Regions from separate parts of the Streptomyces sp. NPDC005533 genome, predicted to be linked through region 1. Evidence: riboswitches for the same ligand, from Rfam matches in the RefSeq annotation. Region 1 holds a riboswitch; the other holds the start of a gene.

The links. A riboswitch is a leader RNA that binds a small molecule or an ion and turns the genes downstream of it on or off. The one in region 1 is predicted to bind S-adenosylmethionine.
Positions count from the first base shown of each region.
Region 2: linked by a shared signal. The riboswitch ahead of ACFYP3_RS21860 (aminotransferase class V-fold PLP-dependent enzyme) and the one ahead of thrC (threonine synthase) in region 1 are both predicted to bind S-adenosylmethionine.

Region 1 is NZ_JBIAJH010000019.1:103,845-119,744, forward strand. It holds gene ACFYP3_RS20650 (trehalose-6-phosphate synthase) at 1-1,251, opposite strand, end outside; gene ACFYP3_RS20655 (glucosyl-3-phosphoglycerate synthase) at 1,301-2,251, opposite strand; SAM riboswitch class I at 2,436-2,592, shown strand; gene thrC (threonine synthase) at 2,610-3,884, shown strand; gene ACFYP3_RS20665 (MoaD/ThiS family protein) at 3,922-4,200, shown strand; gene ACFYP3_RS20670 (cold-shock protein) at 4,615-4,821, shown strand; gene groL (chaperonin GroEL) at 5,149-6,771, shown strand; gene ACFYP3_RS20680 (hypothetical protein) at 7,018-7,584, shown strand; gene ACFYP3_RS20685 (phosphoribosylanthranilate isomerase) at 7,689-8,297, shown strand; gene ACFYP3_RS20690 (ASCH domain-containing protein) at 8,908-9,723, shown strand; gene ACFYP3_RS20695 (serine/threonine-protein kinase) at 9,720-11,357, opposite strand; gene ACFYP3_RS20700 (protease inhibitor I9 family protein) at 11,462-11,803, opposite strand; gene ACFYP3_RS20705 (S8 family serine peptidase) at 12,164-13,357, shown strand; gene ACFYP3_RS20710 (DUF397 domain-containing protein) at 13,341-13,607, opposite strand; gene ACFYP3_RS20715 (Scr1 family TA system antitoxin-like transcriptional regulator) at 13,591-14,427, opposite strand; gene ACFYP3_RS20720 (hypothetical protein) at 14,542-14,763, shown strand; gene ACFYP3_RS20725 (hypothetical protein) at 14,760-15,419, shown strand; gene ACFYP3_RS20730 (hypothetical protein) at 15,453-15,656, opposite strand; gene ACFYP3_RS20735 (hypothetical protein) at 15,799-15,900, shown strand, end outside.
Region 2 is NZ_JBIAJH010000021.1:51,926-67,825, forward strand. It holds gene ACFYP3_RS21790 (hypothetical protein) at 1-100, opposite strand, end outside; gene ACFYP3_RS21795 (hypothetical protein) at 177-416, opposite strand; gene ACFYP3_RS21800 (carbohydrate kinase family protein) at 547-1,521, shown strand; gene ACFYP3_RS21805 (cysteine desulfurase/sulfurtransferase TusA family protein) at 1,644-3,023, opposite strand; gene coxB (cytochrome c oxidase subunit II) at 3,315-4,286, shown strand; gene ctaD (cytochrome c oxidase subunit I) at 4,283-6,019, shown strand; gene ACFYP3_RS21820 (cytochrome c oxidase subunit 4) at 6,016-6,414, shown strand; gene ACFYP3_RS21825 (Ig-like domain-containing protein) at 6,542-7,789, shown strand; gene ACFYP3_RS21830 (hypothetical protein) at 7,841-8,245, opposite strand; gene ACFYP3_RS21835 (heme-copper oxidase subunit III) at 8,445-9,065, shown strand; gene ACFYP3_RS21840 (c-type cytochrome) at 9,142-9,951, shown strand; gene ACFYP3_RS21845 (Rieske 2Fe-2S domain-containing protein) at 9,948-11,006, shown strand; gene ACFYP3_RS21850 (cytochrome bc complex cytochrome b subunit) at 11,003-12,628, shown strand; gene trpD (anthranilate phosphoribosyltransferase) at 12,794-13,858, shown strand; SAM riboswitch class IV at 13,949-14,065, shown strand; gene ACFYP3_RS21860 (aminotransferase class V-fold PLP-dependent enzyme) at 14,298-15,692, shown strand.

The DNA.
Region 1 (15,900 bases):
CACCAGCGCGCACCCCGCCTCCGACACCACCGGGATCTCCTTCGCGACCAGGTTCATCCCGTCCCGGACCGGGTTCACCAGCGCCACGTCCGCCATCCGGTACACCGCCAGCGACCGCGCGAAGTCGTCCTGCACCGACACCAGCACCGGCTGCCAGTCCGCCGTGCCGAACTCCTCGTTGATCTCCGCCGCCAGCTCCCGCACCGACTCCGTGTACGCCCGGTACACCGCCAGGTCCTGCCGCGACGGGTACGCCGAGGCCAGGTGGACGACCCGGCCCCGCCACTCGGGGTGGACCGTCAGCAGCTCCCGGTACGCCAGCAGCCCCCGCAGGATGTTCTTCGACAGCTCGGTCCGGTCCACCCGGGCGATCGTCTTGCGGTCGCCGACCTCCGCCCGCAGCTGCGCCAGCTTCTCGTCGACCTCCGGCCGGTGCGCCAGCGCCCGCAGTTCGTCCGCGTCCACCCCGAGCGGGTACGCGCTCACCTCGGTGAACCGGCGCTTCGCGTAGCCGCGCCCGGCCGGGTCCGCCCGGCGGTGCCACACCCCGCGCTCCGGGCTCCCCGCCGGGAAGTGCGCCTGCGCGATGCCGTCCTGGTCGTCCCTGCTCGCGCCGGCGGCGAAGTTGCCCGCCCACGTCGCCGTGTGGAAGCCCAGCCGGTCCGCCCCGAGCATCCCCCACACCAGCTGGCTCCGGATGTCGTCCGGGATCATGCTCATGAACTCCCGCGAGGCCCACGGCGTGTGCGTGAAGTGCCCGATCCGCAGGTCCGGCCGAAGCTGCCGCAACTGCCCCGGGACCAGCGCCAGGTGGTAGTCCTGCACCAGGACGCGGGCCCCTTCCGCCGCCTCCTGGGCGAGGGCGCGCGCGAAGGCCTCGTTGTACTCGACGTACGCCTGCCACCGCCGCCGAAACTCCGCGTCGAAGACCGGCTCGCGCGGGACGTCGTACAGGTGGTGGTGCGTGAACCACAGCACGGAGTTGGCGATGCCGTTGTAGGCCGCGTCGTACACCGTGGGATCGATGTCCAGCATCCGGACGCCCGGCTCGCTCACCCCCCGGCGGACCGCCTCCCGGTCCGCCTCCGACAGCGCCGCACAGATCCACAGCGCCCCCGGTTGCTCCGCGAGGGCGGCGGAGAGCCCGGAGACGAGTCCGCCCCCGCCGCGCCGGGCGCTGAGCCCGCCTTCGGCGTCGATCGCGTACGAGAGGGGGCCGCGGTTCGCGGCTACGAGTACCTGAGAAGCCATGCGGCGAACCTAGCCCGACCTGGACTCGCTCAAACTTTCCAGGCCGACGTCACGCCACGCGGCGCAGCGCGTACTCCTTGATGCCGAGCATCGGCGGCCGCTCCTCGGTGTCCACGGCGTAGGTCCGCGGGACGAACCCTTCCGGCCCCCGCTCGAACTGCGTCAGCTCCGGCCGTACGAGGTGCCCGCGCGAGAGCCGCAGCAGGGCGGTGCGGTAGATCGCCGCGGCCATCCGGCCCAGCGCCTGCCCGTCCTGGTGGCGGTGGACGCGTACGCCGACGTCCACCTGGGCGAGCGCGTCGAGGCCGACCGTGTGCAGCGCGTCGACCAGCAGGCCCAGCTCGACGCCGTACCCGACGGGGAACGGCAGCCGCTCCAGCAGGGAGCGGCGTACGGCGTACTCGCCGCCCAGCGGCTGGACGAAGCCGGCCAGCTGCGGCCAGTGCAGGTTGAGGAGGGGGCGGGCCACCAGTTCCGTGACCCGGCCGCCCTGGCCGGGGGCGTCACCGAGCGGGCGGTCGTACATGGCCTTGACGAACTGCACGTCCGGCTCGGTCAGCAGCGGTCCCACGATCCCCGAGACGAAGGCGGAGGAGAAGTCCCGCAGGTCGGCGTCGACGAAGCAGACGATGTCCCCGTCGGTGGCCAGCAGGGAACGCCACAGCACCTCGCCCTTGCCGGGCAGCGCCGGGAGCCTCGGCAGGATCTCGTCGCGGTGCACCACCCGGGCGCCGGCCTTCGCCGCGACCTGCGCCGTACGGTCGGTCGAGCCCGAGTCGACGACGACCAGCTCGTCCACCAGGGGGAACGGCAGTCCCTCGATCAGCTCGCGCCGGATGACCTCGACGATCGCGCCGACCGTCGCCTCCTCGTCCAGTGCGGGCAGCACCACGCTGACCGTGGTCCCGGCCGCCCGTTTCCGGTCGAGCAGCTGGTCGAGCGGTCGGTCGGCGGCTGACCAGGAGCGGTCTGCCAGCCAGCGCTCCACCTCTTCCAGCACCCTCAGCACTCCCTGCGTGTCGGCGTTATCGGCCGTTTTGTGATCCATCTCGCGGTTCGGACGGCTGTCTCAACCGCCCGGCCCTTCGGTTACAGTCTTGAACAACGCGAAGGACCACCGCATGCCGGGGGTCCCGCGTACAAACGCACCGGCGCGCCACAGAGCGCGTGTGCCGGTGCCATACCGCTCATCCAGAGGGGCAGAGGGACACGGCCCGTTGAAGCCCCGGCAACCCTCCAGTCGGTTCTCGCGATCGCACGTCAGCGACGTCAGCGAGGTCCCCGGCTAGGGAAGGTGCCAATTCCGTCTCATGGCGAAGTGCGCCATGGGGAAGATGAGGAGAAAGGGCCTCGCCATCATGGCTGCACAGACTGTCGCCACCTCTGTCGATCTCGGACCTGCCAACGGGCTTTCCTGTCGCGAGTGCGGTACCCGCTTCGAGCTCGGCCCCATCTTCGCGTGCGCCGAGTGCTTCGGACCTCTGGAAGTCGCCTACGACCTCCCGACCGGTGACCCGGAAGCCCTGCGCGCCGCGATCGAGGCCGGCCCCACCAACATCTGGCGGTACGCGCCGCTGCTGCCCGTCCCCGCGGACGTGGCCGCCAAGCCGAGCCTGAACCCGGGCTTCACCAAGCTCGTGGACGCCGCCAACCTGGCCAAGGAGCTCGGGGTCACCGGCAAGCTCTACGTCAAGGACGACTCCGGCAACCCGACGCACTCCTTCAAGGACCGCGTCGTGGCCATCGCCGTCGAGGCCGCCCGCGCCTTCGGCTTCACCACTCTCTCCTGCTCCTCCACCGGCAACCTGGCCGGCGCCGTCGGCGCCGCGGCCGCCCGGGCCGGCTTCCGCTCGTGCGTGTTCATCCCGCACGACCTGGAGCAGGGCAAGGTCGTCATGGCCGGTGTGTACGGCGGTGACCTGGTCGGCATCGAGGGCAACTACGACGACGTCAACCGCTTCTGCTCCGAGCTCATCGGCGACCCGCTGGGTGAGGGCTGGGGCTTCGTCAACGTCAACCTGCGCCCGTACTACGGCGAGGGCTCCAAGACCCTCGCCTACGAGATCTGCGAGCAGCTCGGCTGGCAGCTGCCCGACCAGCTCGTGATCCCGATCGCGTCCGGCTCGCAGCTGACGAAGATCGACAAGGGTCTGCAGGAGCTGATCAAGCTCGGTCTCGTCGAGGACAAGCCGTACAAGATCTTCGGCGCCCAGGCCGAGGGGTGCTCCCCGGTGTCGACCGCCTTCAAGGCCGGTCACGACGTGGTCCGCCCGCAGAAGCCGAACACCATCGCCAAGTCGCTCGCGATCGGCAACCCGGCGGACGGCCCGTACGTCCTGGACATCGCGCGGCGCACCGGTGGTTACGTCGAGGACGTGAACGACGAGCAGGTCGTCGAGGCCATCAGGATCCTCGCGCAGACCGAGGGCATCTTCGCCGAGACCGCGGGCGGCGTGACCGTCGGCGTGACGAAGAAGCTCATCGAGAACGGGCAGCTCGACCCGACGCTGACCACCGTCGTCCTCAACACCGGCGACGGCCTGAAGACCCTGGAGGCGGTGGCCGCGGAGAGCGGGCAGACCGCCACCATCCGCCCGAGCCTGGACGCGTTCCGCGCCGCCGGCCTGGCCTGACCACACCCTCCTGCTCAACCGGAAAGGCAGTAGCGCCATGAGCGTCAACGTCCGCATCCCCACCATCCTGCGCACCTACACCGGCGGTCAGGCCGAGGTGCCCGCCGAGGGCGCGACCCTCGCCCAGGTCATCCAGTCCCTGGAGGCGAGCCACCCGGGCATCGCCGCGCGCGTCCTGGACGACCAGGGCAAGCTGCGCCGTTTCGTGAACGTCTACGTCAACGACGACGACGTGCGCTTCGAGGGTGGGCTGGAGGCGAAGACGCCGGACGGCGCCGGCGTCTCGATCATTCCGGCCGTCGCGGGCGGCTGCTGATCCGCACGGCCCCTTTGTCACCCGACTGGTGACACGCGCAAACCGAAATTGCCCCCTCCGCTAAAAGCGGAGGGGGCAATTCTGCTTGATTGGGCGCGGTAGAGTTGGGGAAGTCCCCTCCGCCGGACTTGCCCGCCGCATATGAACGGGTCGCGTGAGGGTCGACATCGGGTCAATGTGCAAGCGCGGTATGGGGCTTTGGCGAGATATGTCAGGCCCGAGTTGCCCGGGAGTATGGCAAATTTTCACTCTATTTCAATGTTTCCCGGTGTCCAGAATTCTCGTCGGATTGACCTGTTGCAGACAGCACTCGCGCAGATACATTCAGCCTCGGTCGACGCGTTCCGACGCAAGTTCTGACCCGGGAACGCGAAGTGCGTTCCCGCGCAAGGGCCAGTAATAGGGGAGTTAGGCATGGCTCAGGGCACCGTCAAGTGGTTCAACGCGGAGAAGGGCTACGGCTTCATCGCGGTCGACGGTGGTGCGGATGTGTTCGTCCACTACAGCGCCATCCAGATGGACGGGTACCGCACCCTTGAAGAGGGTCAGCGGGTCGAGTTCGAGATCTCGCAGGGCCAGAAGGGTCCGCAGGCGGACATGGTCAAGCTCGCGCTCGGCTAGTCCCGGAGCATCGACCACCGACGCTCGGTCTTCCGTCGAAGACCCGGAAGACCCACGAGGGGCCCACATCCTGGACACGGGATGTGGGCCCCTCGCGTGTGTGCCCGGTAGTGGCGGGGTGTTCCCCCGAGCCGCTTGCACTCGGAGGGGTCGAGTGCTAATCATTGGCGTTAGCACTCTCCCGGTGAGAGTGCTACTGAACGAGGACCGGGTCGGTGAGGCCCGCAGGGTCCGGTGGGAAGGAACCGCCGGGCACGCAGGCCGTCCGTCGCGGGCGCGGGCGCGGTCCTGGGAGCAATCCACCGCTGTCCGGGAGGACCACTTCAGATGGCCAAGATCATTGCGTTCGACGAGGAGGCCCGCCGCGGCCTCGAGCGTGGGATGAACCAGCTCGCCGACGCCGTCAAGGTCACCCTTGGCCCCAAGGGTCGCAACGTCGTCCTTGAGAAGAAGTGGGGCGCCCCCACGATCACCAACGATGGTGTCTCCATCGCCAAGGAGATCGAGCTCGAGGACCCGTACGAGAAGATCGGCGCCGAGCTGGTCAAGGAAGTCGCCAAGAAGACGGACGACGTCGCGGGCGACGGTACGACCACCGCCACCGTGCTGGCCCAGGCGCTCGTCCGCGAGGGCCTGCGCAATGTCGCCGCCGGCGCCAACCCGATGGCCCTCAAGCGTGGTATCGAGAAGGCCGTCGAGGCCGTCTCCGCCGCCCTGCTCGCCCAGGCCAAGGACGTCGAGACCAAGGAGCAGATCGCTTCGACGGCCTCCATCTCCGCCGCCGACACCCAGATCGGCGAGCTCATCGCCGAGGCCATGGACAAGGTCGGCAAGGAAGGCGTCATCACCGTCGAGGAGTCGCAGACCTTCGGTCTGGAGCTCGAGCTCACCGAGGGCATGCGCTTCGACAAGGGCTACATCTCGGCGTACTTCGCCACCGACATGGAGCGTATGGAGGCGTCCCTCGACGACCCGTACATCCTGATCGTCAACTCCAAGATCGGCTCGGTCAAGGACCTGCTGCCGCTCCTGGAGAAGGTCATGCAGTCCGGCAAGCCGCTGCTGATCATCGCCGAGGACGTCGAGGGCGAGGCCCTCTCCACCCTCGTCGTCAACAAGATCCGCGGCACCTTCAAGTCCGTCGCCGTCAAGGCCCCGGGCTTCGGCGACCGCCGCAAGGCCATGCTCGGTGACATCGCCATCCTCACGGGCGGCACGGTCATCTCCGAGGAGGTCGGCCTCAAGCTGGAGAACGCCGGTCTCGACCTGCTCGGCCGCGCCCGCAAGGTCGTCATCACCAAGGACGAGACCACCATCGTCGACGGTGCCGGTGACAGCGACCAGGTCGCCGGTCGCGTGAACCAGATCCGCGCCGAGATCGAGAACTCCGACTCGGACTACGACCGCGAGAAGCTCCAGGAGCGCCTCGCGAAGCTGGCCGGCGGCGTGGCCGTCATCAAGGCCGGTGCCGCGACCGAGGTCGAGCTCAAGGAGCGCAAGCACCGCATCGAGGACGCCGTTCGCAACGCGAAGGCGGCCGTCGAGGAGGGCATCGTCGCCGGTGGTGGCGTGGCCCTGCTCCAGGCCTCCGCGGTCTTCGAGAAGCTGGAGCTCGAGGGTGACGAGGCGACCGGCGCCAACGCCGTGAAGCTCGCCCTGGAGGCCCCGCTGAAGCAGATCGCCGTCAACGGTGGTCTCGAGGGTGGCGTCGTCGTCGAGAAGGTGCGCAACCTTCCGATCGGTCACGGCCTGAACGCCGCGACCGGCGAGTACGTCGACATGATCGCCGAGGGCATCATCGACCCGGCGAAGGTCACGCGCTCCGCGCTGCAGAACGCCGCGTCCATCGCCGCGCTGTTCCTGACCACCGAGGCCGTCATCGCCGACAAGCCCGAGAAGGCCGGCGCCGGCGCCCCGGGCGGCATGCCGGGCGGTGACATGGACTTCTGATCGACCCCCGGGCTCCGGCCCGAAGGTTGATCGGCTGTTCTCGAACGAGGGCGGCACCCCCAGGGGGTGCCGCCCTCGGGCGTTCCCGGCCGGCGCGGTGAGCTGCCGCCGAGCGGGGGTAAAACCGCTGGCCGGGGTCGGTGGGGGCGTGGCACGGTTCGGCCATGGGCCACTGCGTCGCGTATCCCGTCCACCGCACCACCGATCCCGCCGAGGCGTACGCCACGGCGCGGGGCTGCTGACGCGATGGGAAGTTCGCACGCCTACCCCGTGTTCCGGACCGACGACCTCGCCGAGGCCCACCGGCGGGCCCGACTGCTGTGCGCGCGGATGAAGCCGCTCGACGCGGAGATGTGGCTGTGCGCGCGGGCGCACACCGTCGAGGAGGCCCGGGGGCTGGCTCGGCTGCTGCCGACGGGCTTCTTCGAGCCGTCGTACGACTGGGACCGGGACCGGGACGTCTGGTTCGCGGGCGCCGAACTGCCCGGCGACGACCGGGAACTCGCGGCCGAACTGCCGCTGACCGTCGACGCGTACGCGGCCCCGGGCCCCGTCGAACAGGGCTTCCTGCGCGCGCTGGGCCGCGGAGCGGCCACGCTGCTCTGGTACGGGGACTGGCCGTGCGTCCCCGAGATCCCGTCCGCGTCGCCGCACACGACGAACCAGCGGGTGGAACTCGACGTCAACGAGGGGCATCCCGACGGCCGGCACACGGTCTACGTGCACTTCGCGTACGCCGACGAGGTGGGCGCGGCCCATCTGGCGGCCGCGATCGGCGGGTCGGTGCTGGGGCCGGGGCGGCCGGGCCGCTGAGGCGGTCGCCCTGGCCGGGTCCGGTCCGGTCCGGGTCGGGTCCGGTCCCGTCCGGTCCCGTCCCGTCCCGTCCGGGTCGGATCGGGGCCGCATAGGCTGGGCGCATGGCTGATCTCTTCGTCAAGATCTGTGGGCTGAAGACCGTGCGGGACCTCGACGCCGCCGTGGCGGCCGGGGCCGACGCCGTGGGGTTCGTGTTCGCGCCCGGCAGCCCGCGCACGGTCGATGCCGCCACCGCGCGGGAGCTCGCCGCGCGGGTGCCGGACGGCGTGCTCACCGTCGGCGTGTTCCGGGGGCAGACGGTCGCGGAGGTGCGCCGATTCGCCGAGGAGAGCGGTGTACGGGGGGTGCAGCTGCACGGCGAGGAGGGGCCCGAGGACTTCGCGGCGCTGCGCGCCGAGGGCCGGACGCTGCTGCGGGCCACCGCCGAGCACGTGAAGCGCTGCGGGGAGTACGGCGAGGACCTGCTCCTGCTCGACGCCCCCGACCCCGGCTCCGGCAAGCCGTGGAACTGGGGCTCGGCGGACTTCGCCGCGCCCGAGGGGCGTTGGCTGCTGGCGGGCGGGCTGAACCCGGGCAACGTGCGGGAGGCGGTCGCGGTGACCGGCGCCTGGGGCGTGGACGTGTCCAGCGGGGTGGAGCGCGAGCGCGGTGTGAAGTCGCCGGAGCTGATCCACGCCTTCATCGAGGCGGCCCGGCACCCGGTCGCTTGACCCGCGCTTGCGGGGTCGGCGGGTGGGGGCCGGTTGGCTGCGCCGCTTGGGCGGGGTCGGGGGGTGGGCCGGTTGGGGTGGGGGCGGGCGCCGGTTGGCTGCGCCGCTTGGGCGGGGTCGGCGGGGGGTGGGGGTCGGTTGGGGTGGGGGCTCGCGCCGGTTGGCTGCGCCGCTTGGGCGGGGTCGGGGTGGGGGCCGGTTGGGGGGGGGGGGGGGGGGGGGGGGGGGGGGGGGGGGGGGGGGGGGCGCCCGGGGGGGGGGGGGGGGGGCCCCGCGCCGGGGCGTCTCCTCGGGCGCCGAACGTGACGGGAGGTCGGGCACCTCGGCGGCAGTGCGTTCGGCACCCTGCGGGGATCACCCCGACACACACCCACCCCCACCCCACCCGACCCGGCTGCCATCCAGCGCCGACGCACCATCCAGCCCGGCCGCGCAAATTCAGCCCCGCCGGCGATTGAGGCGCGGGGTGCGGGGCGGAGCCCCGGGCTTTGAGCCGCACCGTCCAGCCGCGCCGCACAGCTCAGCCCCGTCGGCAGGCCGAAACTCGCTGGAGGGCGCTGGTGGGGCGTGGAATGATCTTGGGCGACCGAAGGAAGGGAAGGTCGAGAAGGTGTACGTCCCACCATCCGCACGAGCCCTCGATGATGACGAGCGCGAGCTCGTGGCCCTGGCCCGCCGCACCATCGACGCGCACACCGACGCCGACCCCGACGAAGACGGGGTCCACACGGTGGGCGCCGCGGTCATGGCCGCCGACTACCGGATGTTCCCCGGCGTGAACCTCTACCACTTCACCGGCGGCCCCTGCGCCGAACTCGTGGCCCTGGGCGCCGCGCGAGCCCGAGGCGCCCGCCAGATGCGCTGCATCGTCGCCGTGGGAAACCACGGGCGCGGGGTCCTCGGCCCGTGCGGACGCGATCGGCAGGTCTTCGTGGACTACTACCCCACCATGCGCGTCATCGTGCCCACCCCCGAGGGGCTCAGGTCCGTGCTCGCCGCCGACCTGATGCCGCTGGCTCAGCGGTGGACCCCGGAGGCGGGCATGAACGGTCTCGACCCGTTGCTCTACCAGGACCCCGAGACGGCCGGTCCCCCGATCATCCGGTTCCACCCCCGCTACCTCGAAGCCGTCCGCTCCGGCGCCAAGACCAGGACCACCCGCTTCCGGGACCCGGCGCGGCCCGGCCCGGCCCGGCTGGTGTTCGCGAGCGACCCCGAGGTCGTCCTGTCGGCAGAGGTGACCGGCGTCAGGCACTGCCCGGTCGCCGACCTCACCGACGGGGACGCCCGAGCCGAAGGGCTGACGACCGCAGCCGAACTCCGGGACGTCCTCAAGGGCCACTACCCGGAGCTGGCGGGAACCGACGAGGTCGACGTCGTCACCTTCCGGATCGACGACCGCCAGGTGACGACGAGCACGCGCTAGGGGGTGCGCCAGACCGTCATGTCCATGGTGAGCCAGCTGGGCAGGCCCGCCAGCCGCGTGTTCGACTCGATCTGCACCACGAACATCGCGACCTCCCCCGTGGAGCGCCTGACGCAGATCTCGGTGCCGGCGGCGACCGCGGCGAGCGGGATCGCGTGGGGCTTGGCGACCTCTCCGTAGCGGCGGCACGTGTCGTAGTTCGCGGAACCCGCCTTGCCGTACATCGTGGTCATCACGCTGGTGTCGCTCGTCAGGTCGCAGTCCAGGCGGTCGCATTCCAGACGGATGTCCCCGGCGCGGTCGCCGTCCTTGCGCTCGACCGGTTCCTTGATGTCGATCGAGTTCTCCTCGCCCAGGCGCACCCCCGGGTAGGGGACGGGCGTGGGCGGCTTGGACGGCTCGGGGGACTTGGGCGCGCCCGAGGCGGAACCGGCGGCCGCCTTGCCGCCGGTGGGCGCGCCGGACGCGCCCGACGCCGCCGGGCCGGGTGACTTGGACGCGGCGGCCCTGGCCGCCTCGTCCCGGCGTACCTTCTGTGCGGCGTCCACGAAGAGCCAGACCAGGCCGCCCACCATGAGCGTTCCGATCACCGACAGCGTGGTGATGATCACCGCTGCGCGGCGGCCGCGCTTGCGCCGTTCCTCCGGGGTGACCGGCTTCGGCCCCCACGCGAACGGCGTCACGTGCGCCGACGTGGGGTGCGGGCCGGGGGCGGCCGGGGTCGGGGCCGGGTCGGGGACCACCACCTCCGGCCCCAGCACCTCCCGCCAGATCGCCGGGCCGCCGCCGCTCGTGTCGTCGGCGTCCTCGCCGAGCTGCTTGCGGCACCACTCCACGATCTCCGTCGGGGTGGCCCGGTCCTCCGGGTCGGCGGCCAGGCACCGGGCGAGCAGCGGCTGCAGTTCCTCCGGCAGCCGGGACAGGTCGGGGGCGGAGTGCACGATCCGGAACAGCACGGTCATGGAGGGGCCGGTGCCGTAGAGGGGCTCGCCCAGTGCCGCGAACGCCGCCGTCTGCCCGAGCGCGAAGACGTCGGTGGCGGCGGTGGTCTCGCCCGCCAACGCCTGTTCGGGGGCCATGTACTGGGGCGTGCCGATGGTGCTGCCGGTGGCCGTGGGCGCGGTGGTGTCGGACGCCGTCGATATGCCGAAGTCGATGACGCGGGGCCCGTCGGAGGCCAGCAGCACGTTCGACGGCTTGAGGTCGCGGTGCACGATGCCCTCGGCGTGGATGGCCTGCAGGGCCTCGGCCACGCCCGCCATCAGCCACAGCACCGCGGGCACGGGCAGCGCACCGCGTTGGGCGACGGCCTCTGACAGCGAGGGCCCGGGTACGTAGAGGGTCGCCAGCCACGGCGGCACCGCGTCGGCGTCGGCGTCGATCACCTCGGCGGTGTACGCCCCCCGGACGCGTCGGGCGGCCACCACCTCGCGGCGGAACCGCCGCCGGAACGCCGGGTCTTCGGCCAGCTCCGGCCGCACCATCTTGATCGCCACCGGGCGGCCGCCCGGGGTGTGCGAAAGGTAGACGCGGCCCATGCCGCCAGCGCCGAGCCGCGCCGCGAGGCGGTACCCGGCCACGGTCCGCGGATCCTCCGCGTGCAGCGGCTCGAACACCTCGGTCGCGCTGTTCATCGGCCTCCCCGATCCCCCGGACCCCCCCGATCAACCGATGAGTTGATCCGCCTCACTTTAAGCGGCGCGTAAAGGCCGGGGGGTGCCGGGGGAGCCCGGCGAGGTCAGATGCCGGAGCCGAACGAGGTCGCGCCGCCGTCCTTCTCGATGGACTCCACGACCGCGGTCGCCCTCAGGTCCTCGACCTGCTCGGGAGAGAGGCGGGCGGCGAAGCCGTTGAGCGTGCTGCGGTAGACGTGCAGCGGGGTGATCCCGTAGGCGTCCGCGACGGCGGCCGGGTCGAGGCCCGGGTGCACGGTGACGATGTACGTGGCGTGGTCGGCGGGGGCTGCGTGGGACACGGGCGCGGACACGGCGGCGGCGGCCGCGGACACGGGCAGGGCGACGGTGACGGCGGCCAGGACGGCTACGGCCACCGGCAGGGCTCGACTGAGGCGGTTGCGCATGGGGCGAGGCCATCACGCGCTGCGGTGCAGGTCAACGAGGTGCATGGGTGAGGCGGGGGCATGGGTGGCGCACCGGCCGTGCGCTCCCCGGTGTGGGGGCGGACCGTACGGGTGATCTTGCTGCGGTGGTGTGGGGCGCGCGGGCCGGGGCGGGGCCGGGAGGGCGCAGTGGCACAACCCCTTCTGCGCGGCCGGGCGACCGCCCGTCCGACGCGGGCGCCGGGCGGGCAACCAGGTGAGGGGGTGGTTCAACCCGTGGAGAGGTGGCACCGATGGAGCTGAGGCCGCCCCGCACGAGCACCCGGTGCCGTGAGGCGGCTCACCCATGTGTGTCTTCCACCCCGTCAGGGAGTCCTTTCCATGCGCCTGCTCGCACGTCTGGCCACCGCCACCCTCCTCACCGTCACCCCGGTCGCGGCCGGCACGGCCTCCGCCGCGGCCCCGGAGCCGACCCCGGCCCCGCTGGTCAAAGCCGCCCATCCGGTGCCCGGCAAGTACATCGTGACCCTGGAGAAGGGCCAGGACGCGGCGGAGGTCGCGAAGCGGCTGGGTCTGAAGCCGTCCTTCGTCTACACGTCGGCGATCAGCGGCTTCGCGGTCCCGCTGACGTCGCCGGAGCTGACGCTCGTCCGCAACGCCCTGGGGGTGAAGTCGGTCGAGGAGGACGCCTCCGTGCAGTCCGCGCCGGTCAGGAGCTCTTCGGAGGGAATGCGGGCCCCGGCGAACTCGTGGGGGCTGGACCGCATCGACCAGAAGGTGCTGCCCCTGGACAACGACTTCACCACCGACGGGAACGGCGCCGGGGTGAACGTGTACGTCCTCGACACCGGCATCGACTACCAGCACACCGAGTTCGGCGGTCCCGACGCCACGCGCGCCACCTTCGGCTTCGACGCCGTCAACGACGGCCTGGGCGGCGGCGACTGCAACGGTCACGGCACGCACGTCGCGGGCACGGCCGCGGGCAAGACGTACGGGGTGGCGCGCAAGGCGAACCTGGTCAGCGTCCGCGTCCTCGGCTGCGACGGCAAGGGCACGTGGTCGGGGATCATCGCCGGGCTGGACTGGGTGGCCAAGAACGCCCAGCAGCCCGCTGTCCTGAACGCCTCCCTGGGCGGGGACAAGTCGGATGCCGTGAACAACGCCGCCGACGCCGTGACCGATGCGGGCGTCCTGCCGGTGGTCGCGGCGGGCAACTCCGCGAAGAACGCCTGCAACGTCTCCCCGGCTTCCGCGAGCAAGGTGCTGACGGTGGCGGCGTCCAACCGGTACGACGAGAAGACCTCCTTCTCCAACTACGGCCCGTGCACCACCGTCTACGCCCCCGGCGAGGCCATCGTCTCCGCGAAGCTCGGCGGCGGCTCCGTCGCCCTGGACGGCACCTCCATGGCCGCCCCGCACGTCTCCGGAGTCGCCGCCCTCTACAAGGCCAAGCACCCCTCGGCAGCGCCTGCGGAGATCTTCGAGTTCATCGAGGAAGAGTCCACCAAGGACGTCCTGTCCGGCATCACCCAGGGCTCGCCCAACAAGCTGCTGTTCACCAACGGTCTCTGAGCGACCCCACGAACCGGTCCCAGGCCTGCGCGTGGAACACCACGTGCGGGCCGTCGGGCTGCTTGGAGTCCCGTACGGGGACGAGGCCGGGGTGGCCGTCGGCGACTTCGAGGCAGTTGCCGCCGTCGCCCCCGCTGCGGGTGGGCTTCCGCCAGGTGGCCATCTCCAGGCAGTCGCCGCCGCTGCCGCCGCTGTAGCTGGACTTGTGCCATGTGGCAGTCGACAAGTCGTACTCAGGCGTGCTGGTCATCTTCGTATTCCTCCGCCACCGACTCGATCAGGGCCAGGGACTTGCGCGGTGACAGCGCGTTGGCCGTGAGGAGATCGTAGGCCAGGGTGTGTTGCGTGACCGTGGCCGGATCGTCGAACAGCTGCCCCGTCCCCATGCCTTGGACGTAGGCGAGCGGGGGCGCGTCCTCGAAGGACATCAGCTTGAGGGATCCCTCCATGGCTGCATGGGGACCCGCGCTGAAGGGCAGCACCTGCACGATGATCCGGTGGGACCGGATCAGTGTGGCGATGTGCCGCAGCGCTTCGGCCATCACTGCCTTGTCGTCCCCCCTACGTCGGAGGACCGCCTCATCAAGAACACACCAAAACAGCGGTTTTGTTGGATCGTTGAGCAGGGCGGCTCGCGCCAGTCGGTTCGCCACCAGCTCATCGATGGCTTCTTCCGTGGCCGTCGGCTGGTACGCGCGGAACACCTCCCGCGCGTACGCCTCCGTCTGCAGCAGTCCCGGGATCAGCTGCGGCGCGTACTCCCGGATGGCCGTCGCCAGAGCCTCCGCTTCGGCCGCCGCTGCGAAATGGTCCGGGTACTTGGACTTGGCCGCCGCCCCGCAGTTGCGGACGAAGAAGCCGTTCGTGTCGAGGATGTCGTCTATCTGACGCGCGAATTCGATGTGCATGCGGCGCGTGCCGGCTTCGAGTTGGCCGATGAACGAGCCGCTGACGAAGAGCGGTTCGCCCAACTCGGCCTGGCTCAGCCCGGCTCGTTCGCGTGCCACGCGCAGCTCGGCGCCGAGCAGGGCGCGGGGTGAGGAGGAAGGGTCGAGGTTTTTGCCTGCCATGGCAACTCCCGGGCCAACAGGTGGGGTTGTTCTCGGTGCTTCCTTGAAGGCTAGCGAGCCCGTCGCCACTCTGTGTGTCGAAGGCGAACACTCAGAGTAGAAAGGTGACATGTCATGGTGCTCACTCCCCAGGAGCGCATGCAGGCGGCGGAGGAGGCGGTGCGGCAGCTCAAGGAGTCCCTGGCCGGGGTCGGAGTGCTGTTCCCCTCGCTCGACGTGGAGCGGGTCTCGGCGGCGGGCTCGTACGGGCTGCCGCTCGTGGATCTCGGCCGCTGCAACCTGGACACCGCCCTCCGGCTGGCAGCCGTACTGCACGAGCGGGCGGCGGGCGAGTGAGCGAGGCGGTCGATGCCGCCCAGTTCGCCTTCGAACTGGGCTGGAGGCTGCGCGGCTTGGAGTCCGTGGTCGTCCCCGGCGGGTGGAAGCGTGCGGGTACGGGACTTTCCGTGCGCGTGCGGTGCGATGAGGGCAGCGGGGTGTGGACCGCGGTCGGCGATGACGGGGACCGGCGGGAGAGGCGGTCGGCGGAATCGGCGGACGAGGCGAGGGCGCTGGTGCACGAGGCCTTCGGGCTGACGGCGACGCGGCCGCTGCCGCCTCCGTCGCCGGACAGGCAGCGGTTCACGTTGATCCACTGCCCGCTCGGGGAGCATGCGGGGTTCGACGATCCGCGCTACGAGGGCCTCAAGGCGGGGCCGCCGCAGGGGTGCGCCGTCGAGGACGTCGGCGGGTACTTCGGGCTCCGCTGCGAGCGGCCGGGCGCGCGGCTGCTGGACGCCGTGGCCGAGACCTGCCGGGAGGTCCGGGCGGAGCACGGGCTGCTCATGTCCGACCTCGGCATCGAGAAGCTCTGGGAATGGTCGCAGGACGGTGCGGACGGCTGGGGCGCGGAGATCGTGGGCCAGCTGCTGCTGATGGCCGCGGAGCGCGGCCCGAAGCTCGGCTACGGCACCGATGACCTGGTGCGGTTCCTGCGCACCGCCGCCGGCTGAGCCGGTTGCCGCAAGCGCGCGTGCGGCCGCCGCTCAGGTCTTGGTGATGAGTTCGCCGTCGTACGCGCCGCCTAGACAGATCCACTGGCCGGCGGTGGAGTCGTACTCCACCGTTCCGCTTCCGTCCACGCACACCGGCCCGGTGACGGCCGGTACGGCGGCCTGTGCGACGGGGACGGTGGCGCCGAGAACGGCCAGTGCGAGGGCGGCGGTGACGCCGAGAAGTCGTGCTCGCATGAGAACTCCTGTGGGGACGAGGGACGCCAACACCTCAACACCAGCTTCCCCCTGCGCCGCGCCCGGCGCACCCTGACGTGCGGGCCCCCGTGCGGGGCGCGCTCCGGAAGCGCCCGCCGTGGACAAGCGTCAGGCTGGTGTCATGGCGAACACGCGCATCGTGACCGTGGGAGCGCCGGATGACCTCGGTTTGCGGAAGGTCCTGATCGACGGCAGGTCGGTGGGCAGGGTCTGGTCCGAGGAG
Region 2 (15,900 bases), on a different contig from region 1:
TGCCGCCTCCCGCGAGCAGGACCGCGGCCGCGATCGAGCCGACGGCCCAGGCCGGCCGCCGTCGTGTGCCGCGTGATGTGTCGGGTTCTTCGCTGGTCACCGCATCGCTCCTTCTCCGGTCCCGCAGTGTCTGATGCGGGTGTGACGGAACAGGGGCGAAACCGGTTCCCGTCCCCCTACTGGTCCCCGTACGCCGCGGTGGAGGCGATCAGCCGCGCCGAGGCCGGCGGGACGCTGATCCCGTGGATCTGCGAGGGGGCCACCCGGGCCGGCCGGGGGTCCGCCGGGACCGCCCAGTGCGGGGCCATCCGGGCGCAGTCGCCGAGCAGCCGGGTGAGGCCGGGCTGCCGGGGGGCTTCCGTGCCGCGCTTGTCCGCGTTGTACTCGCCGTAGCCGAAACCATCGGTATAGGTCATGAAGGCACCGTAGACATCGGGGCTCTCGCGAAGAAAGAGCTACTAAGGGGTAGTTTCTGGGGTTCGGCCTGGGGTCGCTCACCGGGTAGTTTTGACTGTCCCCGCCGTCCTCAGCAGGAGCGTCCACGCCGTGCGCATTGCAGTCACCGGCTCCATCGCCACCGACCACCTCATGACCTTCCCCGGCCGATTCGCCGACCAGCTGGTCGCCGACCAGCTGCACACGGTCTCCCTCTCCTTCCTCGTCGACAACCTCGACGTGCGCCGGGGCGGTGTCGGCCCGAACATCTGCTTCGGCATGGGGCAGCTCGGCAGCCGCCCGATCCTCGTCGGAGCCGCCGGATCCGACTTCGACGAGTACCGCGCCTGGCTGGACCGGCACGGCGTCGACACCGAGTCCGTCCGGATCTCCGAGGTGCTGCACACCGCGCGCTTCGTGTGCACCACGGACTCCGACCACAACCAGATCGGCTCCTTCTACACGGGCGCGATGAGCGAGGCCCGCCTGATCGAGCTGAAGTCCGTGGCCGACCGGGTCGGCGGACTGGACCTGGTCCTCATCGGCGCCGACGACCCCGAGGCGATGCTGCGCCACACGGAGGAGTGCCGGACGCGGGGGATCCCCTTCGCCGCCGACTTCTCGCAGCAGATCGCCCGCATGGACGGCGACAACATCCGCACCCTGATGGAGGGCGCGACCTTCCTCTTCTCGAACGAGTACGAGAAGGGCCTCATCGAGTCGAAGTCGGGCTGGACGGACGCGGAGATCCTCGCCAAGGTCGGCACGCGCGTCACCACGCTCGGCTCCAACGGAGTCAGGATCGAGCGGGTCGGCGAGGCCCCGATCGTGGTCGGCTGCCCGGAGGAGACCGCGAAGGTCGACCCGACGGGTGTCGGAGACGCGTTCCGCGCCGGGTTCCTGACGGGGCTGGCCTGGGGCGTGGGCCTGGAGCGGGCGGCGCAGGTCGGCTGCATGCTCGCGACCCTCGTCATCGAGACGCTCGGCACCCAGGAGTACACGCTGGCCCGCGCCCACTTCATGGAGCGCTTCACGAAGGCCTACGGCGAAGAGGCCGCGACCGAGGTCCGCGCCCACCTGGCCTGACCCGCCCACCTGGCCTGACCCGCCCGGCGGCGCCGAGCCCGTGCGCGGCGCCGCTGCCGGGGCTCCGCCGCCGCCCCACGGCCTCGTCGGCGCTCGATGCGCGGGTCCGGGCGGAGCCCGGGTCAGGTCAGGCGGCGGACCGTGTAGGCCGTGCCGGTGGGGCGGGGGGCCTCGCCCAGGTAGGCGTGGCCCCGCATCGCGCACCACGCCGGGATGTCCAGCCGGGCCACCTCGTCGTCGGAGACGACCGTGACCGTGCCGCCCACCGGTACCCGGAAAATGGCCCGGGCCAGTTCGATCACCGGCTGCGGGCACCGCAGGCCGAGCGCGTCGAGCTCCAGGGTGTCCGCCTCCGGCTCCACCGCCGGGGGGTGCGAGACGCCGAGCCGCTCCCGTACGCCCGCCACCGCACCCGGCAGCACCTCCAGGAACGCGTTGACCTCCTCCGCCGTGGTCCCCGGCGGCAGGGACACCCGTACGTTCCCCTCCGAGAGCACGCCCATCGCCCGCAGCACGTGACTGGGGGTCAGCGTGGAGCTCGTGCACGAGGAGCCCGAGGACACGGAGAAGCCCGCCCGGTCCAGCTCGTGCAGCAGGCTCTCCCCGTCGACGTACAGGCAGGAGAAGGTGACCAGGTGCGGCAGCCTCCGCTCCGCGTCGCCGACCACCTCCACGTCCGGGACCAGCCGCACCACCCGCCGCCGGACGCGGTCCACCAGGATCCGCAGCCGGGCCGCCTCCGCGTCGGCTTCGGCCCGTACGGCCCGCAGCGACGCCGCCGCCGCCACGATCGCGGGGAGGTTCGCGTACCCGGGGGAGCGCCCCGACTCCCGCTCGTCCGAGGGGTGTTGGGGGGCGAACCGGACCCCCTTGCGGACCGCCAGCAGGCCGACCCCGGGCGGGCCGCCCCATTTGTGGGCGCTCGCGGCCAGCACCGACCAGCCACCCTCCACCGGGCCCCAGCCCAGCGACTGCGCCGCGTCCACCAGCAGCGGCACCCCGGCCGCCGCGCAGACCTCGGCCACCTCCGCCACCGGCTGGACCGTGCCCACCTCGTGATTGGCCGACTGGAGGCAGGCGAGGGCGGTCGTCGGGAGGAGCGCGTCCGCGTAGCCGGCCGCGGTCACCGCGCCGTACCGGTCCACCGGGACCTCGGTCAGCGTCCCGCCGTGCGCCTCGTGCGCCGCCGCCGCGTGCAGGACAGAACTGTGTTCGACCGCCGACACGACCAGATGGCCCCCGACGCGCCGGCGCCCCGCGAGGGCCCCCGCCACTCCCGTGTGAACCGCGTGCGTTCCCGAAGGAGTGAACACGAGCTCGTCGGGGCGACATCCCACCGCCTCCGCCGCGGCCTCCCGCGCCGCGTCCAGCAACAGCCGGGCGCGCCTGCCCTCCCGGTACAGCCTGGCCGGATCGGCCCAGCCCTCGTCCAGGGAGGCCTGCAACGCCTGCCGGGCCACGGGGTGCAGGGGGGCGGCGGACGCGCTGTCGAAGTACGGCATCCGGCCACCGTAAGGCAAGGTGGTGACTCCGGGAGCGTTCGAGGTCAGGGGGCGTCAGTTGTGCCCCGGAGCCCGCCATTCAGGGCCATTCGCACCGTCCCCCGGACGGCGGATCCATCCCTTCGGGGGCTGTAGCGGCGCGTTGGGCACCCTCCCCGCGCGACCCCAAATAGCGTCCAGTAGGGTTTGGTCCGCATAAACATCCAAACCCCTGCCTGCGTCAGGGCCGGCGACCGACCCGAACACGGCCGCGGCCGGCCGCGCGGGCCGAGACTCTCGGGAAGGCGCTACGTGAGTCCCTACGGCTCCGACCGCTCGCCGCGGCGCCCGATGCGGCGGAAGCTGCTGCAGGCGCTGACTGCGGGCGTGGTCCTGGCGACCGCCACTGGTTGCTCGTATACATGGAAAGACTTCCCCCGCCTCGGAATGCCGACTCCGGTAACCGAGGAGGCGCCGCGCATCCTCTCCCTGTGGCAGGGATCCTGGGCGGCCGCGCTCGTCACGGGCATCCTGGTCTGGGGCCTGATCATCTGGAGCGTCATCTTCCACCGGCGCAGCCGGACGAAGGTGGAGGTCCCCCCGCAGACCCGGTACAACATGCCCATCGAGGCGCTGTACACCGTGGTCCCGCTCATCATCGTCTCGGTGCTCTTCTACTTCACCGCGCGTGACGAGTCGAAGCTGCTCGCCCTCTCCAAGCCGGCGCACACGATCAACGTGATCGGCTTCCAGTGGAGCTGGGGCTTCAACTACGTCGAGAACGTCGACGGCGACCCGGCGAGCCCGAAGGCGGGCGAGGTTCCCAAGGAGCTCGCCACGATCCCGGACCGCTTCACGAAGGACTTCCCGGCGGGCGCCGAGGGCGTCTACGAGAAGGGCGTCCCGGGCGACCGGAACCCCCAGACGGGCAACCCGGGCCCGACCCTCGTCCTGCCCAAGGGCGAGAAGGTCCGCTTCATCCTGTCGTCCAACGACGTCATCCACTCCTTCTGGGTGGTCCCCTTCCTGTTCAAGCAGGACGTCATCCCGGGCCACACCAACGTCTTCGAGGTCACCCCGAGCCAAGAGGGCACCTTCATGGGCAAGTGCGCCGAGCTCTGCGGCGTCGACCACTCCCGGATGCTCTTCAACGTCAAGGTGGTCTCGCCCGAGAAGTACCAGGCGTACCTGAAGGAGCTGGCCGAGAAGGGCCAGACCGGCTTCCTGCCCGCCGGCATCCAGCAGACCGACCCGGCCCGGAATGCGGAAGTGAACAAACTGTGAGCATCCTCAACGAATCCCAGGGTGCCGCCGCAGCTGACTCGTACGAGAACGAGCTGCCGGTGCGGCGCAAGCAGCCGGGCAACGTGGTCGTGAAGTGGCTCACCACCACCGACCACAAGACCATCGGCACGATGTACCTGCTGACGTCGTTCGTGTTCTTCATCATCGGCGGTCTGCTGGCGCTCTTCATGCGCGCCGAGCTGGCCCGTCCGGGTACGCAGATCATGTCGAACGAGCAGTTCAACCAGGCGTTCACCATGCATGGCACGATCATGCTGCTGATGTTCGCCACCCCGCTCTTCGCGGGCTTCGCGAACTGGATCATGCCGCTGCAGATCGGCGCGCCCGACGTGGCGTTCCCGCGGCTGAACATGTTCGCGTACTGGCTGTACCTCTTCGGCTCGACCATCGCGGTGGCCGGCTTCGTGACGCCGAACGGCGCCGCCGACTTCGGCTGGTTCGCCTACTCCCCGCTGTCGGACGCGGTCCGCTCGCCGGGCATCGGCGCCGACATGTGGATCATGGGTCTGGCCTTCTCCGGCTTCGGCACGATCCTCGGCTCGGTCAACTTCATCACCACGATCATCTGCATGCGCGCACCCGGCATGACGATGTTCCGCATGCCGATCTTCACCTGGAACGTGCTGCTGACCGGTGTCCTGGTTCTGCTCGCCTTCCCGGTGCTGGCCGCCGCGCTGTTCGCGCTGGAGGCCGACCGCAAGTTCGGTTCGCATGTGTTCGATGCCGCGAACGGCGGCGCATTGCTATGGCAACACCTCTTCTGGTTCTTCGGACATCCAGAGGTGTACATCATCGCGTTGCCGTTCTTCGGAATCGTTTCCGAGATCATTCCGGTCTTCTCGCGCAAGCCGATGTTCGGTTACATCGGTCTGATCGCCGCGACGATCGCGATCGCCGGCCTCTCGGTGACCGTGTGGGCCCACCACATGTACGTCACCGGCGGTGTACTGCTGCCGTTCTTCTCCTTCATGACCTTCCTGATCGCGGTACCGACCGGTGTGAAGTTCTTCAACTGGATCGGCACCATGTGGAAGGGCTCGCTGTCCTTCGAGACCCCGATGCTCTGGACGATCGGCTTCCTGGTCACCTTCACCTTCGGTGGTCTGACCGGCGTCATCCTGGCCTCGCCCCCGATGGACTTCCACGTCTCCGACTCGTACTTCGTCGTCGCGCACTTCCACTACGTCGTCTTCGGCACCGTGGTCTTCGCGATGTTCGCCGGCTTCCACTTCTGGTGGCCGAAGTTCACGGGCAAGATGCTGGACGAGCGCCTCGGCAAGATCACCTTCTGGACGCTGTTCATCGGCTTCCACGGCACGTTCCTGGTGCAGCACTGGCTGGGCGCCGAGGGCATGCCGCGTCGTTACGCGGACTACCTCGCGGCCGACGGCTTCACCACGCTGAACACGATCTCCACGATCAGCTCCTTCCTGCTCGGCATGTCGATGCTTCCGTTCATGTACAACGTCTGGAAGACCGCCAAGTACGGCAAGAAGGTCGAGGTCGACGACCCGTGGGGTTACGGCCGTTCGCTCGAGTGGGCGACCTCCTGCCCGCCGCCGCGGCACAACTTCCTCACCCTGCCGCGGATCCGCTCCGAGTCCCCGGCCTTCGACCTGCACCACCCGGAGATCGCGGCCCTCGACCACCTCGAGGACCACATCGCCGGCGGCACCGCGGCGCTCACCGGTGACAAGGAGGCCGGCAAGTGAAGATCCAGGGCAAGATGTTCCTCTGGCTCTCCTTCTTCATCCTGATCATGGCCGTCGTGTACGGCGTGTGGTCGAAGGAGCCCGTCGGCACCACCGCGCTCTTCCTCGCCTTCGGCCTGAGCGTCATGATCGGCTACTACCTGGCCTTCACGGCCAAGCGCGTCGACGAGATGGCCCAGGACAACCTGGAGGCCGACGTCGCCGACGAGGCCGGCGAGCTGGGGTTCTTCTCCCCGCACAGCTGGCAGCCGCTCTCGCTGGCCATCGGTGGCGCGCTCGCCTTCATGGGCGTCGTCTTCGGCTGGTGGCTGATGTACTTCTCGGCCCCGATCATCGTGATCGGCCTGTGGGGCTGGGTGTACGAGTACTACCGCGGTGAGAACGCGAACCAGTAGCAGCACCCCGCGCGGCGGCGCCGCGTGAGCACACCCGGGGCCCGGACACCTCTTCGGAGGAGTCCGGGCCCCTCGTTTGCAGTCACCCCGCGCGCCGTAATTGTCATATCTTCATAGCGTTGGCTCCATGAAGCACTCACCGCGTCTTTGGACGGTACTCAGCTGCTCCCTGCTGGTCGCGTCCCTCGGGGCCGGCGCCACCGCATGCGGGTCCGGCGACAAGAACCCGCTGTCAGCCCGCCCGTACGACGCGGGCGATCGGATCGCCTTCAACCAGACCCCGGGCAAGCGCCCCGTGGACCCCGACAAGCCCCTCGAAATCACCGCCAAGCCCGGGGGCGGCCGGATCACCGACGTGCTCGCCGTGGACACCCACGGCCGCCGCCTGGCGGGCGAGCTGAGCGCCAAGGGCGACCGCTGGCACAGCACCGTCCCGATGGCCTCAGGAGTCCGCTACACGGTCACCGTGAGCACCGAGGACGAGCGGGGCGCTCCGGGGCAGCGCACGCTGACGTTCGACACCACCCCGTCCAAGGGGGTCCTCAAGGTCGAATTCGGCCCGGAGGAGGGCAAATACGGCGTCGGACAGCCCCTCACGGCCGAGCTCAGCGAGCCGGTCAAGGACAAGGCGGCCCGCGCCATCGTGGAACGGGGCCTGATCGTCGACGCCCCGGCCGGCGTCGAGGGCGCCTGGCACTGGGTGGACGACAAGAACCTCCACTACCGGCCCAAGGACTACTGGCCCGCCCACTCCACCGTCTCCGTACGGAGCAACCTGGAGGGCATCAGGATCACCGACGAGCTCCACGGGGTCGCGGCCAAGCCCGTCAAGCTGGAGATCGGGGACCGGGTCGAGGTCACCACCGACGCCTCCTCGCACTACCTCACGTTCCGGCGCAACGGAGAAGTGATCAACACCATCCCGGTGACCACCGGAAAGCCCGGGTTCTCCACCCGCAACGGGGTCAAGGTGGTGCTGGGCAAGCAGTACTTCGTCCAGATGCGCGGCGACACCGTGGGCATCGGCGGCAGCGAGTACTACAACCTGCCCGTCTACTACGCCACCCGCGTCACCTGGAGTGGTGAATACGTCCACGCCGCGCCGTGGTCCGTCGGCTCCCAGGGCTACGAGAACGTCAGTCACGGATGCACCGGCATGAGCACCGGCAACGCCGCCTGGTTCTACGAGAACATCACCGAGGGCGACATCGTCAAGGTGATCAACAGCATCGGCGACGACATGGACGTCTTCGGCAACGGCTTCGGCGACTGGAACATGGACTGGAAGGACTGGCGCCAGGGCAGCGCGCTGCTCAAGGGCACCGAGGAAGGCCGCCACCCCATGGACCAGGCCCGCCTGCGTCCCACCGTCTGACGCGAGCACCTGTGCGGGCCCACGGTCACCCGTGGGCCCGCAGGCGCACCGTCAGGCGGCCGAGGAGGACAGACGGGAGCGCAGCACGCCCGCCAGGGCCTCCGCGAACTCCACCGGGTCCACCGGAAGGGTCACCGCGGCGTCCGCGCGGCTCCACGTGGCCAGCCAGGCGTCCTGGGGGCGCCCCATCAGCAGCAGCACCGGCGGACACCGGAAGATCTCGTCCTTGATCTGCCGGCACACGCCCATGCCCCCGGCCGGGACCGCCTCGCCGTCGAGCACGCACGCGTCGATGCCGCCCGCGTCCAGCTGCGTCAGCACCGCCGGCAGCGTCGCGCACTCCACGAACTCCACCGGCGGCAGGTCCGCGGCGGGCCGGCGTCCGGCCGCCAGCCGCACCTGCTCCCGGGTGCCCGCGTCGTCGCTGTAGACCAGAACCCGCGCAGTCGCCCGCATTTCGTTCCTCCACGTGTCCCGTGAATCACGTTGCTGTTGCGCGGGATGCTACTCCTCCCGATGCGCTGTCAACATCGCTTCGGACATGTGCACGGGACATCCCACCGGGGCGATCTGATGGGCCGTTCGGGCCTTGCACACGCCCCTGACACTCCGAACGGCACCCCCCGGGGTGAGGGCGGGATAAGCGACCGACATAATGTCGGTCGTGGCGACAGCAACGACAGTAGATACCGGGCACGCGCACCCGACGGTCAACCGGCCGAACCTCGTCAGCGTCGGAACCATCATCTGGTTGAGTTCCGAGCTGATGTTCTTCGCGGCCCTCTTCGCGATGTACTTCACCCTGCGATCCGTGACGGGAACCGAGTACTGGACAGAGCAGGCTTCGGCCTTGAATCTGCCCTTCTCGGCGACGAACACGACGATCCTGGTGCTTTCCTCGCTCACCTGCCAGCTCGGCGTATTCGCCGCCGAGCGCGGTGACGTGAAGAAGCTCCGGACGTGGTTCATCATCACGTTCGTCATGGGTGCGATCTTCATTGGCGGCCAGGTGTTCGAGTACACCGAGCTGGTCAAGCACGAGGGCATGAGCCTCTCGTCCGGTCCGTACGGCTCGGTCTTCTACCTGACCACCGGCTTCCACGGTCTGCACGTGACGGGCGGCCTCATCGCCTTCCTGCTGGTCCTCGGCCGGACGTACGCGGCCAAGAGGTTCACCCACGAACAGGCCACGTCGGCCATCGTCGTGTCCTACTACTGGCACTTCGTCGATGTCGTCTGGATCGGCCTCTTCGCCACGATCTACCTGATCAAGTAGCGAACACGTCACCGGGCAAGACCCGGCACTCCATCCAGACACACCGACGCAGAAGATCCTGACACCGGGGTAATCCGTGAAAAAGCTCTCCGCACGACGACGCCATCCGCTGGCGGCGGTCGTCGTTCTACTCCTCGCGCTGGCGGCCACTGGGGGGCTGTACGCCGCCTTTGCTCCCGCGGGCAAGGCGCAGGCCGATGAAACCGCCCAGTCCCTCGCCATCGAGGAGGGCAAGAAGCTCTACGCCGTGGGTTGCGCAAGCTGCCACGGAACCGGCGGTCAGGGTTCCTCTGACGGCCCGAGCCTGGTCGGCGTCGGCTCCGCGGCCGTCGACTTCCAGGTGAGCACGGGCCGCATGCCCGCCCAGCAGCCCGGCGCCCAGGTGCCGAAGAAGCCCGTCATCTACACCCAGGCGCAGATCGACCAGCTGGCGGCGTACGTCGCGTCCCTCGGCGCCGGTCCGATCACGCCGACCGCAAAGCAGTACGACCCGGCAGGTGCCGACATCGCCAAGGGTGGTGAGCTGTTCCGCAACAACTGCGCGCAGTGCCACAACTTCACCGGTGAAGGCGGCGCGCTGACGAACGGGAAGTACGCCCCCAACCTCGAGGGCGTCGACCCGAAGCACATCTACGAGGCCATGCTGACCGGCCCGCAGAACATGCCCTCCTTCCCGGACCAGACCATGCCGGAGCAGCAGAAGAAGGACATCATCGCGTACCTCCAGAACGTGAACGGTGAGAAGTCGACCAGCCCCGGTGGTCTCAAGCTCGGTGGCCTCGGCCCCGTCTCCGAGGGTCTGTTCGGCTGGATCTTCGCTCTGGGTGCGCTGATCGCTGTCGCCGTCTGGGTCGCGGCCCACACCGCTAAGGCCAAGAAGTCATGAGTAGCCAAGAGATTCCCGAAGAGAAGCACCTGCCGAGCGAGCAGGGCGACGCGCACCACGGTGCCGTAGCGGTCGCGGACGATCCGTTCGCCGACCCGGGCCTGCCGGTCCACAAGCCCCGCATCCAGGACATCGACGAGCGGGCGGCGAAGCGCTCCGAGCGCACCGTCGCGATGCTGTTCACGCTGTCGATGCTGGCCACGATCGGCTTCATCGCGTCCTACGTGATCTTCCCGGTCGAGAAGATCGTCTACATCTTCCCCATCGGCAAGGTCAGCGCGCTGAACTTCGCCCTGGGCATGACGCTGGGCACGGCCCTCTTCTGCATCGGCGCGGGCGCGGTCCACTGGGCCCGCACCCTGATGTCCGACGTGGAGGTCGCCGCCGAGCGCCACGAGATCGCCGCTCCGCCGGAGGTCAAGGCGCAGGTCCTGCAGGACTTCCGCGACGGTGCGAACGAGTCCGGCATCGGACGCCGGCCCCTGATCCGCAACACGATGCTCGGTGCGCTGGCGATGCTGCCGCTCTCCGCCGTCATGATCATGCGCGACCTGGGCCCGCTGCCCGAGCAGAAGCTGCGCAAGACCGTGTGGGCCAAGGGCAAGCTGCTCATCAACGACAACACGAACGAGCCGCTGCGTCCCGAGGACGTGCTCGTCGGGTCGCTGACCTTCGCCAGGCCGGAAGGCCTGGAGGAGGAGCAGCACGACTTCCAGGTCCAGATCGCCAAGGCCGCCCTGATGATCGTCCGTATCCAGCCGGACGACATCAAGGACAAGCAGGAGCTGGAGTGGTCCCACGACGGGATCGTCGCCTACTCCAAGATCTGCACCCACGTCGGCTGCCCGATCAGCCTGTACGAGCAGCAGACGCACCACGTGCTCTGCCCGTGCCACCAGTCCACCTTCGACCTCTCCGACGGCGCCCGTGTCATCTTCGGCCCGGCCGGTCACGCGCTTCCGCAGCTGCGGATCGGCGTGAATGACGAAGGCTTCCTCGAAGCGCTCGGCGACTTCGAAGAGCCCGTCGGTCCTGCATTCTGGGAGCGCGGATGAGCACCAGCCAGAACACCGAGCGCAAGGCGCCGGCCGGCGAGCGCGTAGCCGACTGGGCGGACGGCCGCCTGGGCATCTACGGCCTGGCCAAGGCCAACATGCGCAAGATCTTCCCGGACCACTGGTCCTTCATGCTGGGTGAGATCTGCCTCTACAGCTTCATCATCATCATCCTCACGGGTGTGTACCTGACGCTGTTCTTCCACCCGAGCATGAACGAGGTCGTGTACCACGGCTCGTACGTGCCGATGCAGGGCGTCATGATGTCCGAGGCCTTCGCCTCGACGCTCGACATCAGCTTCGACGTCCGCGGTGGCCTGCTGATCCGTCAGATCCACCACTGGGCGGCGCTGATCTTCGTCGCGGCCATGGTCGTGCACATGATGCGCGTCTTCTTCACCGGCGCGTTCCGCAAGCCGCGTGAGGTCAACTGGATCTTCGGCTTCCTGCTGCTGGTCCTCGGCATGTTCACCGGCTTCACCGGTTACTCGCTGCCGGACGACCTGCTCTCGGGTACCGGTGTCCGCTTCATGCAGGGCGCCATCCTGTCCGTCCCGGTCGTCGGCACGTACCTGTCGATGTTCCTGTTCGGCGGGGAGTTCCCGGGCGGCGACTTCGTCGCGCGGTTCTACTCGGTGCACATCCTGCTGCTGCCCGGCATCATGATGGGCCTGCTCGTGGCCCACCTGATCCTGGTCTTCTACCACAAGCACACCCAGTTCGCGGGTCCCGGCAAGACGAACAACAACGTCGTCGGCATGCCGCTGCTGCCGGTCTACATGGCCAAGGCCGGAGGCTTCTTCTTCCTGGTCTTCGGTGTCATCGCGGCCGTCGCGGCCCTCGCCTCGATCAACCCGATCTGGGCGCTCGGCCCGTACCGCCCGGACCACGTGTCCACCGGTGCGCAGCCCGACTGGTACATGGGCATGCCGGAAGGCCTGATCCGTGCCATGCCCGGCTGGGAGATCAACCTGTGGGGCCACACGCTCGTCCTGGGCGTGTTCATCCCGCTGCTGCTCTTCCCGCTGGTGCTCGGTGCGATCGCCGTCTGGCCGTTCATCGAGTCCTGGGTCACCGGCGACAAGCGCGAGCACCACATCCTGGACCGCCCGCGCAACGTCCCGACCCGTACGGCCTTCGGTGTCGCCTGGATCGCGGAGTACATCGTGCTCCTCATCGGCGGTGGCAACGACATGTTCGCCCAGTACTTCCACCTGTCGATCAACTCGATCACCTGGTTCGTCCGGATCGGCTTCTTCGTCGTCCCGGTCCTCGCCTTCATCATCACCAAGCGGTTCTGCCTCGGCCTCCAGCGCCGGGACCACGACAAGGTGCTGCACGGTCGCGAGACCGGCATCATCAAGCGTCTGCCGCACGGTGAGTTCGTCGAGGTCCACGAGCCGCTCCCGGCGGGTCAGCTGCACAAGCTCACCGCGCACGAGCAGTACAAGCCGATCGAGATCGGCCCGACGGTCGACGAGAACGGTGTCGAGCGCAAGGTGAAGGCCACGGAGAAGCTCCGCGCGAAGCTCAGCAAGGGCTTCTACGCCGAGAACAACCAGATTCCGAAGCCCACGGTGGAGGAGTACAAGGAGATCCAGGCCGGCCACGGCCACCACTGATCCCCTGCACGACCGCATGAGGGACTGATTCAGGTCAGTTCCGGTGTCGCCACGGCGAGAGCCCCGTCCAGTGTCCGGACGGGGCTCTTTGCCGTCTCCCGGGCTGGATAGGCTGGAGCCCTTCCCATTCGACGTGGAAACCTTGACAAGCAGCAGGAGCGGACCATGAACGTTGTGACCCCGGCAGGCGGCGACAGCGTGGCGGCCCGTGGCTGGCCGGGCGTCCTCGACGCTCTGCTGACCGGCCAGGACCTGCGCGCCGACGACACCGCCTGGGCCATGGACCGCATCATGCGGGGGGAGGCCACCGACGCCCAGATCGCCGGCTTCACCGTCGCGCTGCGGGCGAAGGGGGAGACGGTCGCGGAGATCAACGGTCTCGTACGGGCCATGTACGAGCACGCCAACCTGATCGAGGTGCCGGGCCGCACCGTGGACATCGTCGGCACGGGCGGCGACGGGGCCAAGACGGTGAACATCTCGACGATGTCGGCGGTCGTGGTGGCCGGAACCGGTGCCAAGGTCGTCAAGCACGGCAACCGGGCCGCCTCCTCCGCGAGCGGCTCCTCGGACGTCCTGGAAAAGCTCGGGGTCAACCTCAACCTGAGCCGGGAGCGGGTCGTTGAGGTCGCCGAGGAGGCCGGCATCACCTTCTGCTTCGCGGTGAAGTTCCACCCGGCACTGCGCCATGTGGCCGCGGCCCGCAAGGAACTGGGCATCCGGACCTTCTTCAACGCGCTGGGCCCGCTGACCAACCCGGCCCGGGTGCGTTCCCAGGCGACCGGCGTGGCCGACCCGAGGATGGCCCCGATCATCGCGGGCGTCCTCGCCGAGCGGGGTTCGTCCGCGCTGGTCTTCCGCGGTGACGACGGCCTGGACGAGCTGACCACGACGGCCACCTCGCGCGTCTGGTGGGTCCGCGACGGCGAGGTCTCCGAGCAGTCCTTCGACCCCCGCGACATCGGCATCGACCTGGTCGAGGTCTCGGCCCTGTCCGGCGGCGACCCCTCGTACAACGCGGACGTGGCCCGCCGCCTGCTGGCCGGAGAGACCGGCCCGGTCCGCGAAGCCGTACTGCTGAACTCGGCGGCGGCCCTGGTCGCCCTGGACCCCGGCACGGGCACGCTGGAAGAGCAGCTCGCCGCCGGTCTGGTGCGCGCGGCGGAGTCCATCGACTCGGGCGCCGCGCGCGCGGCGCTGGAGCGCTGGGTGGCGGCGAGCAACGCCTGACCCCCCATCGGCCGAATCGCGCCAAGGCCCCGGTCCACGATGCGGACCGGGGTCTTGCGCGCGGGGGATCTTGTGGCAGGATGCTGACCAGGTCACGAGTGACAGCGTTTAGGCCCCGGCTTGCTGTCCGGCAACCCTCCTTCCGTGGCGGGGTGCCCCGGGTGATGACCAGGTCGTAGGCAGCAAGGCCTACGGCAAGCGCGGATCCCTCGACACCAGGGGTCCTGGTCTTCTCGAGGAGCGTTTTCCGTGAGCAAGCGAATGCGATAGGGCGACTCCGCCCCTACTTCACCCCTCGGATCAGGGTCACTTCCGTGTACCCCCGCCGACCGTTGCGGTCCGGCCCGAGGGCTCTCCCGTATCCCGGACGGCCGCACGGCCGTACCCGCGTACGGGCACTTTCGAAGCCATTCAGCCCTGCCTGCCGGGAGATACCGCCATGTCCGCATTCCTGAACGCCGCCGCCACCTCCGTCGCCACCGCCGACACCGCCGCGGGCCCCGCCTGTGCCGAGCCGCTGCCGGTGCTCGGCCGGGACGTCACCGTCCCGCTCGTCACCGGCGGCGAGGTCACCTACGCGGCCCTGGACTACGCCGCCAGTGCCCCGGCGCTCCAGCGGGTCTGGGACGACGTGGCCGCCTACGCCCCGTACTACGGCAGCGTGCACCGCGGCGCCGGGTACCTCTCGCAGCTCTCCACCGACCTCTTCGAGCAGAGCCGGGTCACGGTCGCCGAGTTCCTCGACTGCCGCCCCTCGGACCAGGTGGTCTTCACCCGGTCCACCACCGACTCGCTGAACCTGCTCGCCGCCGTGCTCCCCGCCGACTGCCAGGTCTTCGTCTTCGAGACCGAGCACCACGCTTCGCTGCTGCCCTGGACGAACGCGCAGGTCACCTACCTCAACGCGCCCCGCACCCCCGGCCAGGCCGTCGCCACCCTGGAGCGGGCCCTCGCCGACAGGGAGCCGTACGGACCGGCCCTGGTCTGCGTCACCGGCGCCTCCAACGTCACCGGTGAACTGTGGCCGGTGAAGGAACTCGCCGCCGCCGCGCACGCCCACGGCGCGCGGATCGTCCTGGACGCCGCCCAGCTGGCCCCGCACCACCCCGTCTCGGTCCAGGACCTGGACGTGGACTGGGTCGCCTTCTCCGGACACAAGCTCTACGCGCCCTTCGGTTCGGGCGTGCTCGCCGGCCGCGCGGACTGGCTCCAGCGGGCCGAGCCGTACCTGGCGGGCGGCGGCGCCTCCCGCAAGGTGGCCCGGCGCGAGGACGGCGGCGTGGACGTCGAGTGGCACACCACGGCCGCCCGCCACGAGGCCGGCTCCCCGAACGTCATCGGCGTCTACTCCATCGCCTCCGCCTGCAAGGCCCTGACCGAGGCGGGCTTCGACGGCCTCGTCGCCCGCGAGCGCCACCTCATCGCCACGGTCCGCGAAGGCCTGGCGGAGGTCCCGGCGGTCCGCGTCCTGTCGCTCTTCGGTGACGACGCCCCGCGCGTGGGCGTCATCTCCTTCGTGGTGGACGGCTGGAACAGCTCCCACTTCGCCGCCGCCCTGTCCGCGGAGTACGGGATCGGCGTCCGCGACGGCCTGTTCTGCGCCCACCCGCTGGTCCGCACCCTGCTCGGCAGCGAGCCGCAGGCGCAGGGCGAATGCGGGGCCCCGGAGGCCGCACCGGGGGAGCGCTCCCTGAACGCGATCCGCGTCAGCTTCGGCGCGGGCACCCCCGACGAGCACGTCGAGCGCTTCGTCCGCGCGGTGAAGGAGCTCGTCGCGGACGGCGCGAAGTGGCAGTACCGCACGGAGGAAGGCCGCTGCGTCCCGGCGGTGTGACCTGCGGTCGGCTCGGCGGGGTGGGGTGGTGCCCCGGCGGAGTGTCTCCTCGTCGTCGCGCCTGCGGGCATCGCTGCGACGGGTGAGGGCGGTTGCGCGCTCCTCCTGCGGGGACACTCCACCGTGTCCCCACCCCACGGCCGGTGCGGGGGAGCGGGGGCGCGCAGGGGGGTCCCCGCAGGAGGAGCGCGCAACCGCCCTCACGGCC